Regions from separate parts of the Streptomyces sp. NPDC059477 genome, predicted to be linked through region 1. Evidence: riboswitches for the same ligand, from Rfam matches in the RefSeq annotation. Region 1 holds a riboswitch; the other holds the start of a gene.
The links. Region 1 has a riboswitch for glycine ahead of gcvT (glycine cleavage system aminomethyltransferase GcvT). Riboswitches for the same ligand answer to the same signal wherever they lie in the genome.
Positions count from the first base shown of each region.

Region 1 (7,474 bases):
TGCTCGCCGAGCAGCTTCAGCCGTCCGCCGGCCCTGACCGACTCCACCCGTTCGTCGGCCGTCTCGACGTCCACCGTGCGGGGCGAGTCGCCCTCCAGGCCGAGCAGCACCGCCTTGGGGGTGCCGTGGCCGTGGCCGGTCGCGCCGAGGGAGCCGTACAGCTCGCAGCGCACGCGGGCGACGGCGGGCAGCACGTCCTCGTTGCGCAGGCGGCGCGCGAACATGCGGGCGGCGCGCAGCGGGCCGACCGTGTGGGAGCTGGACGGGCCGATGCCGATCGAGAACAGGTCGAACACCGAGATGGCCACGGGAACTCCTCCTGAGGGGGTGGGGGCACACGTCGTCGGATGCCCCCACCGGGGAACTACTGGTCGAGAGTGGGGTACAGCGGGTGCTTGTCGGCCAGGGCGGTGACCCGGGCCCTGAGCGCCCGCGCGGTGTCCTCCGGGAAGGGGGACGGTGCCGTGAGGGCCCGCGCGATCACGTCCGCGACCTCGGTGAAGTCCTCGGCCGTGAAGCCGCGGGTGGCCAGGGCCGGGGTGCCGATGCGCAGGCCCGAGGTCACCATCGGCGGACGCGGGTCGTTCGGTACGGCGTTGCGGTTGACCGTGATGCCGACCTCGTGGAGCCGGTCCTCGGCCTGCTGCCCGTCCAGCTCGGAGGCGCGCAGATCGACCAGGACCAGATGCACGTCCGTGCCGCCGGACGCCACGGCCACCCCGGCCGCGCGGGCGTCCTCGGCGAGCAGCCGCTCGGCGAGGACGCGCGCACCGTCCACCGTACGCCGCTGGCGCTCCTTGAACTCGTCGCTCGCCGCCACCTTGAACGAGACGGCCTTGGCGGCGATCACATGCTCCAGCGGGCCGCCCTGGAAGCCGGGGAAGACCGCGGAGTTCAGCTTCTTCGCGAACTCCTTGGAGCGGGCCAGGATGATCCCGCCGCGCGGACCGCCCAGCGTCTTGTGCGTGGTGGAGGTGACGACATCGGCGTACGGCACCGGGTTGGCGTGCAGCCCCGCCGCGACCAGCCCCGCGAAGTGGGCCATGTCGACCCAGAGGTACGCCCCGGTCTCGTCGGCGATCCGGCGGAACTCGGCGAAGTCCAGCTCGCGCGGGTACGCCGACCAGCCCGCGATGATCACCTTCGGCCGGTGTTCCTTGGCGAGCCGCTCGACCTCGGCCATGTCGACCAGTCCGGCGTCGTCCACGTGGTAGGCGACGACGTCGAACTGCTTGCCGGAGAAGTTCAGCCGCATGCCGTGCGTGAGGTGGCCGCCGTGCGCCAGGTCCAGGCCGAGGATGGTGTCCCCGGGCTGGGCGATGGCGAACAGCGCGGCCTGGTTGGCGGAGGCGCCCGAGTGCGGCTGCACATTGGCGTACTCGGCGCCGAACAGCTCCTTGACCCGGTCGATCGCGAGCTGCTCGGTGACATCGACGTACTCGCAGCCGCCGTAGTAGCGGCGGCCCGGGTAACCCTCGGCGTACTTGTTGGTCAGGACCGAGCCCTGGGCCTCCATGACCGCGACCGGGGCGAAGTTCTCGGAGGCGATCATCTCCAGCGTGGACTGCTGGCGCCGCAGCTCGGCGTCGATGGCGGCGGCGACCTCGGGGTCGAGCTGATGCAGGGGGGTGTTCAGTGCGGACATCGGGTGTACGACTCCTCAGCCGGCGGAAAAGGCGGTGTACTCGTCGGCGGAGAGCAGTTCGGCGGGCTCGTCCGTGACCTTGACCTTGAACAGCCAGCCGCCCTCGAAGGGGGCCGAGTTCACCAGCGCCGGATCGTCCACCACGTCCTGGTTGAACTCCACGACCTCACCGGTCACCGGCGAGTACAGGTCGGAGACCGACTTGGTGGACTCCAGCTCGCCACAGGTCTCCCCGGCGGTGACCGCCACACCGGCCTCGGGGAGCTGGGCGTAGACGACATCGCCGAGCGCGTTGGCCGCGAACTCGGTGATGCCGACCGTCGCCACGCCGTTCTCGTCGGCGGCCGACAGCCACTCGTGTTCCTTGCTGTAACGCAGTTCCTTGGGGTTGCTCATGTCCTGAATTCTCCTGTACGCGAGGGAGCGCTGATGAAGGGGGGACGGCTGACACCGCCGGTGACCAGTGGGAACACGCCGGTCACGCCGGTCACGGAGATCACCGGGGACCACCGCGATCGGCGTGGCGCCGCTACTTCCGGCGCTTGTGGAACGGCAGCGCCACGACCTCGTACGGCTCGTGGCTGCCGCGGATGTCCACGCCGACCCCCGCCGTGCCGGGCGCGGCGTGCGCGGCGTCGACGTAGGCCATGGCGATCGGCCTGCCCAGGGTGGGGGAGGGGGCGCCGGAGGTGACCTCGCCGACGGTGTCGCCGCCCGCGACCACCGCGTATCCGGCGCGCGGCACCCGGCGGCCCTCGGCGATCAGCCCGACCAGGACGCGCGGCGGGTCGGCCGCGGCCTTCTCCGCCGCCGCGGCGAGCGCCTCGCGCCCGACGAAATCGCCGTCCTTGTCGAACTTCACGACCCGTCCGAGCCCGGCGTCGAAGGGGGTGAGCGCGGCGGACAGCTCATGCCCGTACAGCGGCATGCCCGCCTCCAGGCGCAGGGTGTCCCGGCAGGACAGCCCGCACGGCACCAGGCCCGCGGGGGCGCCGGCCTCGGTCAGCGCCTGCCACACGGCGACCGCGTGCTCGGGCTTCACGAACAGCTCGAACCCGTCCTCGCCGGTGTAGCCGGTACGGGCGATCAGGGCCGGGACCCCGGCGACCGTGCCGGGCAGTCCGGCGTAGTACTTCAGGCCGTCGAGGTCGGCGTCGGTGAGCGACTTCAGGATGCCGGGGGACTCGGGTCCCTGGACGGCGAGCAGCGCGTAGGCGTCACGGTCGTCCCGGACCTCGGCGTCGAAACCGGCGGCCCGCTCGGTGAGCGCGTCCAGGACGACCTGGGCGTTGGAGGCGTTGGCGACGACCAGATACTCCGCCTCCGCCAGCCGGTAGACGATCAGGTCGTCCAGGATGCCGCCGTCGGCGCGGCAGATCATGGTGTAGCGGGCGCGGCCGACCCCGACGGCGGCGAGGTTGCCGACCAGCGCGAAGTTCAGCAGCCCGGCGGCCTGCGGGCCGGTGACGGTGATCTCGCCCATGTGGGAGAGGTCGAACAGCCCGGCCCGGGTGCGTACGGCGAGATGCTCGTCACGTTCGGAGCCGTAGCGCAGGGGCATGTCCCAGCCCGCGAAGTCGGTCATCGTCGCGCCGAGCGAGCGATGGAGGGCGTCGAGTGCGGTATGCCGGAGTGCGGCACTGCTCATCGGTCGGTCTCCCAAGGCAAAGGGGGATACAGAGTGGGGTGAGGAAGGTTTTTCTGGTTCTTCCTCATTCCTCCCCATCTGTCATCGGAACCTGAGAGGTTCGCCATGACCGTCGACGAGCGCGTCGGCGATCACGGTTTGCACCTTGGGTGGAGCCACCGCGGCGGCTCGCTTTTCAGATGTGCCTCGCCCGCGCGGTACGGGGCCTGAGAGATTCAAGGGAGGGACTTGCTCCTTCGGCGCCCCGGTGACACCGGGGACTCTCCCGCGCGGATTCAAGCGGCCGGTATGCAGTTGGCGCCGTCATCATTGCACGCATCCGTGTGCGACGGCAGGGGGAGGTTTGACAGGCCACGCTCAGTGGGCACGCAGAGTGGGCACGGAGATCGGCGGCGGACAGCGACAGCTCTCTGTGGCAGGGCTGTTGCACGATGCGCACGGAAATACGAGACACCGCGAATTACCTTCTCTTTACACTCGACGGGGAGGGAACCTCGTGAACCGCCCCAGGGGAGGACGATCACGGTGAACAGGACCACGGCGTACGCGACCACCACGGGCGCCGCGCTGCCCGAGCAGCCGACCGCCCCGGCCCAGGAGGCGTGCGGGCCGCTGCCGTCCCCCGTCCTGCGCGACCTGCGCGACCGGGCCGGCCACAGCCCGCACGCCCTGCTCTTCGGCCCCCGCGACCTGGTCGTCGTCACCGGCCTGCCCGGCAGCGGCAAGTCCACCCTGATGCGGCGCACGGTGAAAACGCTCCGCATCGACTCCCAGGACACCCGCGACCGCTGGGACCAGCGCACCCCGCGCTTCCTGCCCTACACCGCCTACCGCCCTCTCGTCCGCCTCGCCCACTACGCCGGACTGCGCCGCGCCCTGCGCAGCGGCGAGGGCGTCGTCGTGCACGACTGCGGGACCCAGGCGTGGGTGCGCGCCTGGCTGGCCCGCGAGGCCCGCCGCCGCGGCGGCAGCCTGCACATCCTGCTGCTCGACGTCACCCCGGAACAGGCCCTCCAGGGCCAGCGCGAACGCGGCCGGGGCGTCTCCCGCTACGCCTTCCGCCGCCACCGCGGCGTCGCCTCCCGCCTCCTGCGCCGCATCCAGAAGGGCCACCTCCCCCGCGCCTGCGGCTCAGCGGTCCTCCTGGACCGCGACGCGGCGAACACCCTGCGCCGGATCGGGTTCACGGGGTAGGCGGCCGGAAGGCGGGGCCCTGGTACCGACCCCGGCCCAGGGCCCGGCGACTCCGGCGTCGGGTGCCGCCCGCCACCGGTCCCGGGCCCCGCCCCGGTCGTGCCCCGCCCCGCCCCCGCAACCGTTAGCCTTTCCAGGCACAGATCGCAGTGGTACGTGGTACTCGGCAGGCGGTAGGCAGATGGACTTCCCGGCGGATCTTCCCGCGGACTTTCCGGCACAGGCGCACCCCCATCCGCATGGCGGCTGGCCCGGCAATGAGCTGGAGGAGGTGCTCTCCGCCGCTCTCGGGGTGCCGTCGGCCGGAGGGCGGATCGTCGAGGTCCTCGGCCGCAGCTTTCTGTGGGTGCCGCTGCCGAACGGCGGTGGCCCGCGCAGCGGCCCCCTCGACCTGCCCACCACGGAGATCGACGGCCAGGCGTACGTCCCGGTGTTCAGCTCCGAGGAACAGTTCCGCCAGGTCGTCGGGCACCACATGGCGTACACCATCGCGCCCGCCGTGGAGTTCGCGCGCGGGCTGCCGCCGCAGGCCGGGATCCTGATCAACCCCGGGGGAGTGGTGGGCATCCCGCTGCCGCCGCCCGCCGTCGCGGAGCTGTGCCGGGCGGGACGCAGCGCGCTGGACGGCCCGGCGAGCGGCGGCCGGGTGCGGCTGTTCGAACCCGACTGGCAGGACGACCCGGTGGACTTCCTGGCCGCCGCGTCCGCCGAATTCGCCGCCCTCGGCGTCGTCCTGACGGCCCGCCGCTGCCTCGCCGCCATCGAGACCGCCGACCCGGTGCTGTTCGTCGGCGTCGAACTCACCCAGCGCGACGGCGACCTCAGGGCCCTGCCGCTGGCCGCCCTGGAACGCGCGGTGACGGGCGCGGCGCCCAAGTGGCCGGTCAATCTCGTCCTGTTGGACGTGACCCAGGACCCGGTGGGCGAGTGGATGCGCGAAACGGTCCGCCCGTTCTACACACAGGGTCACTGAGCCGGCCTCCCAGGGGGCAGATCCACGGGGCGAGCCGCCGAGAACCCGCGCCCGCGCGTCCACGGCGGCCCCCGATCCGGCAGGCCCACGTAAGCTAGTGTCGCGGTCGAAAAAAGGGCGTTGCAAGCAGGCCACGAAGGGGCGGGGAAGACAGTGAGCGCGAGCGGCACCGCCGCAACCGGCCAGGTCGAACACGCCCTGCGGCAGGTGACGCCGGGCCGCTACGACAGCTACGAGGCGCTGCTGCACGCCCTGGCGACCCCGGCCGCGGGCCAGATCTGGATGCTGCTCTGGCACGGCCAGGCCGGCTCCCCCGACGCCCAGTACGGGAACATGGAGGTGGACGGTCACGCGTACGCCCCCTGTGTGACCTCCGCCCAGGAGCTGTCGGCGAGCGGCTGGAACCGTTCGTACGAAGTGGTCGGCGCCCTCGATGTGGCCCGCACCCTCTACCCCGACCACTACGGCCTGTGGCTCAACCCGCACGCGCCGGGCGGGGGCGTCGGCATCCCGTGGCTGGATCTGCGCCGGATCGCCACCGGCCTGGACCGCCAGCCCGCCGGACCGCTGCGGCTGGCCGAGCCGGCCGTCGAGGTCCCCCAGTTCTACGCGCTGCTGGCGCAGAACGCCCACCGCACCCCCGCGCTGCGCTCACTGCGCCGCGCCTGGGTGCAGCCGGCGCTCGGAGCGCCGTATCTCGCCATCGGTCTTGAGGTGTACGAGACCTCGCCGACCGCCGTCGACGCGGTGCGCGCGATGATGCAGCAGTCGATCGGCGCCTGCCCGGACGGGCTGCCGGTGTCGACGGTGGCCATGTCGGACGAGTACTGCCCGATCGCGATGTGGATGCGGGCCAACGCCCGCCCGTTCTACGACCGTGAGGCCCACGCGCCGGCCCAGGCGCCAGGGGTGGGCCACGGCTACCCCGCGCCGGGCGCGTACTGACGCTCGCGGGCGGCCCGAGCCTCGTCACCCCACACCACCTCGATCCCGGTAAATGTCGTGATTCACCCCGGTCACGCACGCCTGGGGCGCCCCGACGCCGGGTCACGCTACGCGGGTTGACAACCACCGGGGGCCGAGGGTGAGAATCCGAAAGCCGTGACCGGGTGATCGGATAACGGATTGCCCGGCGCAGTATCACGGTTGCGCATACTTTCCCCGGCAGACCTGGCGGGTGATCGCGAAGACGTTGAAGACTCCCGACCCAGGTACCGGGGTACAGCGCGCGGACAGGATCGGCGCGGGCAATGTCGACAAGTCGTGTGAACCGCCGAAGCGCGGGCCCCATCCGGGTCTGTGCCGGCCAGCAAGTGAACCAAATCCGCACACAGCGGCAGGCGTAGGCCGGTCACCACCGGCGAGAGGGGTCAGGTCACTGTGACCGCACCGATCGACACCACGGGTACGGCGGCCGAGGCGCAGCCGGAAGCCGTGCTCTCGGGAGTGGACAAGGCACAGATCGAAGGCCGCTCCCTGGGGCAGATCGCCTGGACGCGTTTCAAGAAGGACAGAGTCGCCGTCGCGGGCGGTGTCATCGTGGTCCTGCTGGTACTGATCGCCGCTCTGTCCCGCCCCATCCAGGCCCTCTTCGGCCTGGACCCGAACGCCCTCAACCAGGACCTGATCGACCCCAACACCTCCCTGCCGCTGGGCGGTTTCGGCGGGATGAGCCTGGATCACCCGCTCGGTGTCGAGCCCAAGTTCGGGCGGGACATCGCCACCCGGATCCTGGAGGGCTCCTGGGTCTCCCTGGTCGTCGCCTTCGGCGCCACCATCCTGTCCAACACCATCGGCACGATCCTCGGCGTGGTCGCCGGCTACTACGGCGGCCGGGTCGACACGATCATCAGCCGGCTGATGGACACCTTCCTCGCCTTTCCGCTGCTGCTCTTCGCCATCGCCATCTCGGCGACCCTCCAGGGCGGCGCGTTCGGCCTGGAAGGGCTGCCGCTGCACATCGGCGTACTGATCTTCGTGATCGGCTTCTTCAACTGGCCCTATCTGGGGCGTA
Region 1 covers NZ_JBHYUG010000057.1:26,430-33,903, forward strand. The annotation lists gene ACFXAZ_RS25760 (L-serine ammonia-lyase) at 1-308, opposite strand, end outside; gene glyA (serine hydroxymethyltransferase) at 365-1,645, opposite strand; gene gcvH (glycine cleavage system protein GcvH) at 1,661-2,041, opposite strand; gene gcvT (glycine cleavage system aminomethyltransferase GcvT) at 2,175-3,293, opposite strand; glycine riboswitch at 3,479-3,571, opposite strand; gene ACFXAZ_RS25780 (AAA family ATPase) at 3,819-4,487, shown strand; gene ACFXAZ_RS25785 (enhanced serine sensitivity protein SseB) at 4,669-5,460, shown strand; gene ACFXAZ_RS25790 (enhanced serine sensitivity protein SseB C-terminal domain-containing protein) at 5,614-6,405, shown strand; gene ACFXAZ_RS25795 (ABC transporter permease) at 6,841-7,474, shown strand, end outside.

Region 2 (7,474 bases), on a different contig from region 1:
CTCTTCGGCCAGGGCGAGGTAGCCCCCGTCACCCGAGAGGTCCTCCGCGAAGCCGAACCGGACAGCGACCGCCGCCCAAAGGTCCACACCGCCTGACCCCCGACTCCAGCCCCCTCGACCCCACGATCAGCCCACCCCCACACACCCCGCCCCCCTTCCACCACTAACGCTATATCGCGTCATAGCGAAGGGGAAGCCCTCACTCCCACCACCCCCCGAACGGGTGAGGGCCCCGCGCCGAACGACGCGGAGCCCTCATCACCGTAGAACCAGGCGCACACAACCCCAGCCAGCCGCACTCAGCGCCCAACAAGCACAGGCTCACTCAGCGCTAGGCAAACAGCACGCAGCACGCAGCACCCCCAAGCGCACCCAGCAGGCAGACGCACCTCACTCCTCGTACGCATCCAACGGCGGGCACGAGCACACCAGGTTCCGATCCCCGAACGCCTGGTCGATGCGCCGCACCGGCGGCCAGTACTTGTCCGCGACGGACACCCCGGCCGGGAAGACGGCCTCGTCCCGGGTGTACGCGTGCTCCCACGCCCCGCCCAGCGCGGCGGCGGTGTGCGGCGCGTTCCGCAGCGGGTTGTCCTCGGCCGGCCACGCCCCCGCGCCGACCTTCTCGATCTCGGCACGTATGGCGATCATCGCCTCGCAGAACCGGTCGAGTTCGCTCAGATCCTCGGACTCGGTGGGCTCGATCATCAGCGTCCCGGCGACCGGGAAGGACATCGTCGGCGCGTGGAACCCGTAGTCGATCAGCCGCTTGGCCACATCGTCCACGCTCACACCGGTCGCCTTGGTCAGCGGGCGCAGATCGATGATGCACTCGTGCGCGACCAGCCCGCCGGGCCCGGTGTAGAGCACGGGGTAGTGCGGCTCCAGCCGCTTGGCGATGTAGTTGGCGGACAGCACGGCCACCTGCGTGGCCCGCTTGAGCCCCTCGCCGCCCATCAGCCGCACGTACGCCCAGGAGATCGGCAGGATCCCCGCCGAACCCCACGGAGCCGCCGAGACCGGGCCCACGCCCGTCTCCGGCCCGGCGGCCGGCTGCAACGGGTGGTTCGGCAGATACGGCGCCAGGTGCGAGCGCACGGCCACCGGACCGACGCCGGGACCACCGCCGCCGTGCGGGATGCAGAAGGTCTTGTGCAGGTTCAGGTGCGAGACATCGCCGCCGAAGTGCCCCGGCTTGGCCAGCCCCACCAGCGCGTTGAGATTGGCCCCGTCGACATACACCTGCCCACCGGCCTCGTGCACCTGGGCGCAGATGTCGGCGACATGCTCCTCGAACACCCCATGGGTCGACGGGTACGTGATCATCAGCACGGCCAGTTCGTCCCGGTGCTGCTCGATCTTCGCGCGCAGGTCCTCGACGTCGATCTCGCCGTCGCCGGCGGTCTTCACGACGACCACCTTCATGCCCGCCATCACGGCACTGGCGGCGTTGGTCCCGTGCGCGGACGACGGGATCAGACACACGGTCCGCTGCGCGTCCCCGTTGGCCCGGTGGTACCCGCGGACCGCGAGCAGCCCGGCCAGCTCGCCCTGCGACCCGGCATTGGGCTGCAACGACACCTTGTCGTACCCGGTGACCTCGGCGAGACGTTCCTCCAGCTCCCGGATGAGCGTCAGATACCCCTGCGCCTGCTCGGCGGGCGCGAACGGGTGCAGCTGCCCGAACTCCGGCCAGGTCACCGGCTCCATCTCGGTCGTCGCGTTGAGCTTCATCGTGCAGGACCCCAGCGGGATCATGCCGCGGTCCAGCGCGTAGTCGCGATCGGCCAGCCTGCGCAGATAGCGCAGCATGGCCGTCTCGGAGCGATGCCGGTGGAAGACGGGGTGGGTCAGGAACTCGTCGCTGCGCAGCAGCCCGTCCGGCAGGACGTCCCCGGACCCGGCGTCCAGCGCCTCGATGTCCCCCTCGACCCCGAACGCGCGCCATACGGCACGCAGCTGGGTCCGCGTGGTCGTCTCGTCGCAGGCGATGGACACCTGGTCGGCGTCCACGAGCCGCAGATTGACCCCGTTCTCCCGCGCGGCGGCCACGATCTCCGCCGCCCGCCCCTCGGCCCGCACGGTGACCGTGTCGAAGTAGGCACCGTGCACGACCTCCGCCCCGCCGTTCCGCAGCCCGGCCGCCAGCACGGCCGCGTACCGGTGCGTCCGCCACGCGATGGTGCGCAGCCCCTCGGGCCCGTGGTACACGGCGTACATCCCGGCCATCACGGCGAGCAGCACCTGCGCGGTGCAGATATTGCTGGTCGCCTTCTCGCGCCGGATGTGCTGCTCCCGCGTCTGGAGCGCGAGCCGGTACGCCTGGTTCCCGTCCGCGTCCACGGAGACGCCCACGAGCCGGCCCGGCAGGCTGCGCGCGTACTTCTCGTGCACCGCCATGTATCCGGCGTGCGGCCCGCCGAAGGCCATCGGCACCCCGAACCGCTGGGTCGTGCCGATCGCGATGTCCGCCCCCAGCTCACCGGGCGACTTCAGCAGCGTCAGCGCCAGCAGATCGGCGGCCACGGTGACCACCGCGCCCAGCCCGTGCGCCTGGTCGACCACCGCCTTGATGTCCCGTACGGCCCCGGAGGCGCCCGGGTACTGGATCAGTACGCCGTTGATCTCCCGCCCGGCCACCTCGGCCGGAATCCCCTCGCTCAGGTCGGCGACGACGACCTCCACGCCGGTCGGCTCGGCCCGCGTCTCGATCACGGCGATGGTCTGCGGCAGCGCGTCCGCGTCGACCAGGAAGAGGCCCTTCTTGTTCTTGCCCATGCGCCGGGACAGCGCCATCGCCTCGGCGGCGGCCGTGCCCTCGTCCAGCAGCGAGGCGCCGGAGGTCGGCAGCCCGGTGAGGTCGGCGACCATGGTCTGGAAGTTCAGCAGCGCTTCCAGCCGCCCCTGTGAGATCTCCGGCTGGTAGGGCGTGTACGCCGTGTACCAGGCCGGGTTCTCCATCACATTGCGCAGCACGACGGGCGGCGTGAACGTCCCGTAGTACCCGAGCCCGATCATCGGGTCGAGCACCTGATTCCGGTCGGCGAGGGAGCGCAGCTCGGCGAGCACCTCGGCCTCCGTGCGCGCGCCCGGCAGGTCCAGCGCTTCGGCGTTCTTGATCACGTCCGGGACGGCGGCGGCGGTCAGCTCGTCCAGCGAGCCGTAGCCGACCTGCGCGAGCATCTTGGCCCGCGCCTCCTGGTCCGGGCCGATGTGCCGCTGTTCGAAGGGGATTCCCTGCTCAAGCTCGGAGAGCGGAGTGCGATGGGCGGTCATTGCGGAGGCCTCCTGGTCTGACGCGACCTTCGAGGGGCACCACGGCGCGGTTGCCCCGACGGCCTCCCCCTCTGTCATCACAACCTGAGAGCTTCACCGGACAGTCGTCCGGCTTTCACCGTCGGTGAGGGCGGCAGCCGTCGGCGACCGCCCTGCTTTCCAGAGTGACCTCGTCCGTGCGGTACGGGGGCCTGAGAGATTCCGGGGAGGATTTGCTCCTTCGGCGCCTCCGGGACTCTCCGGAGGACTCTCCCGCACGGGGTCAGCAGCCGTTCGCCAGCCTACCAGCGCGCTCTCCGCACGGGTCTTCGAGTGGCCGCGTTCCCCAATGTGCTCTTTCGTAGTGCTTACGGATGAGTTGCGACCACGTGGAGGGACCGTGCAGACCGATATCGATCCGCGCAACCTGATCGGCCGCAAGGCGTTCGACCGCAACGGCACCAAGATCGGCACGATCGACGAGATCTACCTCGACGACGCGACCGGCGTGCCCGAGTGGGCCGCCATAAGGACGGGCCTGTTCAGCCGGGACGCCTTCGTGCCCCTGGAGCCCAGCGAACTGATCGAAGGCACTCTGCACGTCCCCTTCGACCGCGCCCTGATCAAGGACGCCCCGGACTTCGGAGTGGGCCGCCACCTCTCCCCCGAACAGGAACTCCAGCTCTACCACCACTACGGTCTGGACGTCGCCACCCCACCGTCCACACCGGACCACGACTTCGGCCGCGTCGCGGGCCAGGACGAGACCACCTGATCCACGGGCCCGCCCACCCCGCCCTCCACAACCGGAGCCGGACCACGTCCGGCCCCCACCCACGCACTCACCCACCCGGGACGCGCCCCACCCCCACGGACGCAGCCCCCGCCCGACTCTGCTCACAGGCACACACCCCACGCCGCCCATCCGGCTCAAACACCCACCCCGCCCTAAGCCCTCCCCCATCACCCTCACCCCTTCACACCAGCACCAGCACCAGCACCAGCACCAGCACCAGCACCCAACCTCCCTCACCCCACCCCCCTCACCCCCAGATCTCCCAGCTCCCCCACCACCAACGGCAAAGGATCCGCCGGCTCCAGCTCCGGATCCTCGGTCCGAAACGTCCGCACCCGCCCCGCCCCCTCCGACTGCGGTGTCTCGAACCGCACGGTCACCCGCCCTAGCCCGCTCCCCTGCACCCACCCGTGCCCGAACCCGGCATGTCGCACATCGTGCCCCGCGGGCCACCGCCGCTCGGCGTGCTCCTCCGCTTCCGCCCGCTCCCCGTCCGGGGGCCGCTCCTCCGGATGCTCGTCCGCCAGCACCCCCGCGGCCTGCGCGAACAGGTCCTCCTGCGTGAAATCGGCGAGCCCGCTGACCCCGACCCCCAGCAGCCGCACCCCACCCGTCGTGTCCACGGACTCCAGCAGCCGCGCGGCGGCCTCCCGCACCACCGCCGGATCGTCGGTGGGACCCCGCAGCGTCTCGGACCGGGTGAGCGTCGAGAAGTCGTACCGGCGCACCTTCAGCACGATCGTCCGCCCCGACAGCCCGGCCTCCCGGAGCCGCCGCACACACCGGTCGGCCAGCCGCTGCACCTCCAGCCCGACCCGTACCCGGTCATGGATGTCCACGTCGTAGGTGTCCTCCACGGACACCGACTTGGTCTCCCGCTCCGCGACCACGGGCCGGTCGTCGCGCGCAAGCGCCATGGCGTACAGCGCGTGCCCGTGCGCCTTGCCGAGCAGCCGGACGAGTTCGTCCTCGCCCGCCTCGGCCATCTCCTCGACCGTGGTGATCCCGGCCCGGCGCAGCTGATCACCGGTCGCGGGCCCCACCCCGGGCAGTGTCCGCACCGGCAGGGGCGCGAGCAGCGCCCGCTCGGTCCCCGGCTCGATCAGCACCAGCCCGTCGGGCTTGGCCTGTTCGGAGGCGATCTTCGCCAGCATCTTGGACGCGGCGAGCCCCACCGACCCCGTCAGCCCCGTGACGGCGCGTATGTCCGCGCGCAGCTTGATCCCCGCCAGCCGCGCCGATTCACTGTCCCAGGCCGTCCCCCCGGCCTCCAGGTCCACGAACGCCTCGTCCAGGCTCAGCGGCTCCACCAGCGGCGACAGCGCCCCCAGCAACGCCATCACCTGCTCGCTGATCGACCGGTAGAACTCGAACCTGGGCACCAGATACGCGGCGTTCGGCGCCAGCCGCCGCGCCTGCGCCATGGGCATCGCCGAGTGCACCCCGAACACCCGGGCCTCGTAGGAGCAGGTCGCCACCACCCCGCGCGGCCCCAGCCCGCCCACGATCACCGCTTTCCCGCGCAGGCTCGGCTTGGACGCCTGCTCCACCGAGGCGAAGAAGGCATCCATGTCGAGATGCAGGACCGTGGGTGTTCTCCTCACACCTACGATGCTGCACCACACCACTGACAACGCCCCGCCGCCACGAGACACGCGACGCCGTGACGGCCGCGCTCGGGCCCGGAACGCCGGGTGCGGAAGCGCTCAGACGGCCCGGTTGCGCCGCCGTGCCAGTTCGTCCGCCGGGTTGTGCCCGACGAGCGTCTCACCGGTGTCGATGCGCTCCCCGTGCAGCTGCGAGAGCGCGCTCTCCACGTCCCGCCACACCACACCCACGGCGATCCCGAAGATCCCCTGCCCGCCCTGGAGCAGCGCGTGCACCTCGTCCGGCGAGGTGCACTCGTAGACCGTGGCGCCGTCGCTCATCAGCGTCATCCGCTCCAGGTCGCGAAAACCGCGCTCGCGCAGATGCTGGACCGTGGTCCGGATGTTCTGGAGCGACACCCCGGTGTCCAGGAAGCGCTTGACGATCTTCAGGACGACGACGTCCCGGAAGCTGTACAGCCGCTGCGTCCCCGACCCGTGCGCGGGCCGTACGCTGGGCTCGACGAGCCCGGTGCGGGCCCAGTAGTCCAGTTGCCGGTAGGTGATTCCGGCGGCGGCGCAGGCCGTCGGACCGCGGTAGCCGATCTGCTCGGACGTCATCGACGTCGCCCCTCCGCTGGTGGGCACGGCCGTCGGTCGCTGCGCAGCCTGACCGGTCGTGCTGCCGTGAAGCGGGTACGGTCCGCTCTCCCCGAGACTGCGCCCGGGGGCACCCCCAGCCGTACCGTCGCCGCTGCTTCTCACGCCGACCTCCGTCCTTGACCTGCCTTCTCGACGGTAGGCAGTCACCGAGGGTGCGTCAACGATCGCCACACTCGGCACGCCGAGTGATAATCACCCCAGGAGTGGTTTCCCGTGCCCCACCGCGGGGAAAGGCTAGCCGAATGCGCCGACGGTGAGCCGCAGGACGCTCTCACACGCCCCTGGCAATTGCCGGGCCGAAGCGGTACGAGTCCCCGAAACAGTAAGGCCCGGCGCACACCGTGTGTCCGCCGGGCCGTCCGTCTCTCACTGGCTGCTGGTGCCGAAGTCCTCGGGCGAGATCTGGTCGAGGAACTCGCGGAACTTCTCCACCTCGTCCTCCTGCTCATCGGGGATCGCGATGCCCGCGTCGTCGAGCACTCCGTCACTGCCGTAGATCGGCGTTCCGGTGCGCAGGGCCAGCGCTATGGCATCGGACGGACGGGCGCTCACCTCGACGCCGCTGGCGAAGACCAGCTCGGCGTAGAAGACGCCCTCACGCAGATCCGTGATGCGCACTTCGGTGAGTTCCTGGCCGACGGCCTCCAGCACGTCCTTGAACAGGTCGTGGGTCAGCGGCCGGGCGGGCGCCATGCCCTGCTGGGCGAAGGCGATCGCCGTCGCCTCCCCCGGCCCGATCCAAATGGGGAGGTAACGGTCGCCTCCCACTTCACGCAGGAGCACGATCGGTTGGTTGGAGGGCATTTCGACCCGGACACCTACGACATCGAGCTCGTTCACACAGCAACCCTAGGCCGTGCCCGGGATATTTGGGTAGTCGGGACGTCCACAGGTCCGGATCCGGTCATGCCACGACGGCACGTGCGCCCCTCAGGGCAGCCGTACCCCGAGCGCGGACTGCACCAGCGCCGCGTGCAGCTTCACGGCGAGCCCCGCCAGCTCCTTCGTACGGGCCTCGGCATGAGCCCTGGTCTGCGGATTGCGGTGCCGCCGCAGCGGCGCCACCACCTGGTCCACCAGCCCGGCCTCGCGGTCGGCTGCGGCCTTCATCACCCGCAGATGCCGAGGCTCGATCCCGGACCGCCCGAGTTCCACCACCAGCGAGGCCACGGTG
Region 2 covers NZ_JBHYUG010000013.1:6,777-14,250, reverse strand. The annotation lists gene ACFXAZ_RS09370 (amino acid transporter) at 1-96, shown strand, start outside; gene gcvP (aminomethyl-transferring glycine dehydrogenase) at 391-3,276, opposite strand; glycine riboswitch at 3,446-3,541, opposite strand; gene ACFXAZ_RS09360 (PRC-barrel domain-containing protein) at 3,656-4,030, shown strand; gene ACFXAZ_RS09355 (DNA polymerase IV) at 4,285-5,655, opposite strand; gene ACFXAZ_RS09350 (MerR family transcriptional regulator) at 5,758-6,402, opposite strand; gene ACFXAZ_RS09345 (bifunctional nuclease family protein) at 6,667-7,140, opposite strand; gene ACFXAZ_RS09340 (MerR family transcriptional regulator) at 7,231-7,474, opposite strand, start outside.
Region 2: another riboswitch for glycine. It lies ahead of gcvP (aminomethyl-transferring glycine dehydrogenase); the one in region 1 lies ahead of gcvT (glycine cleavage system aminomethyltransferase GcvT).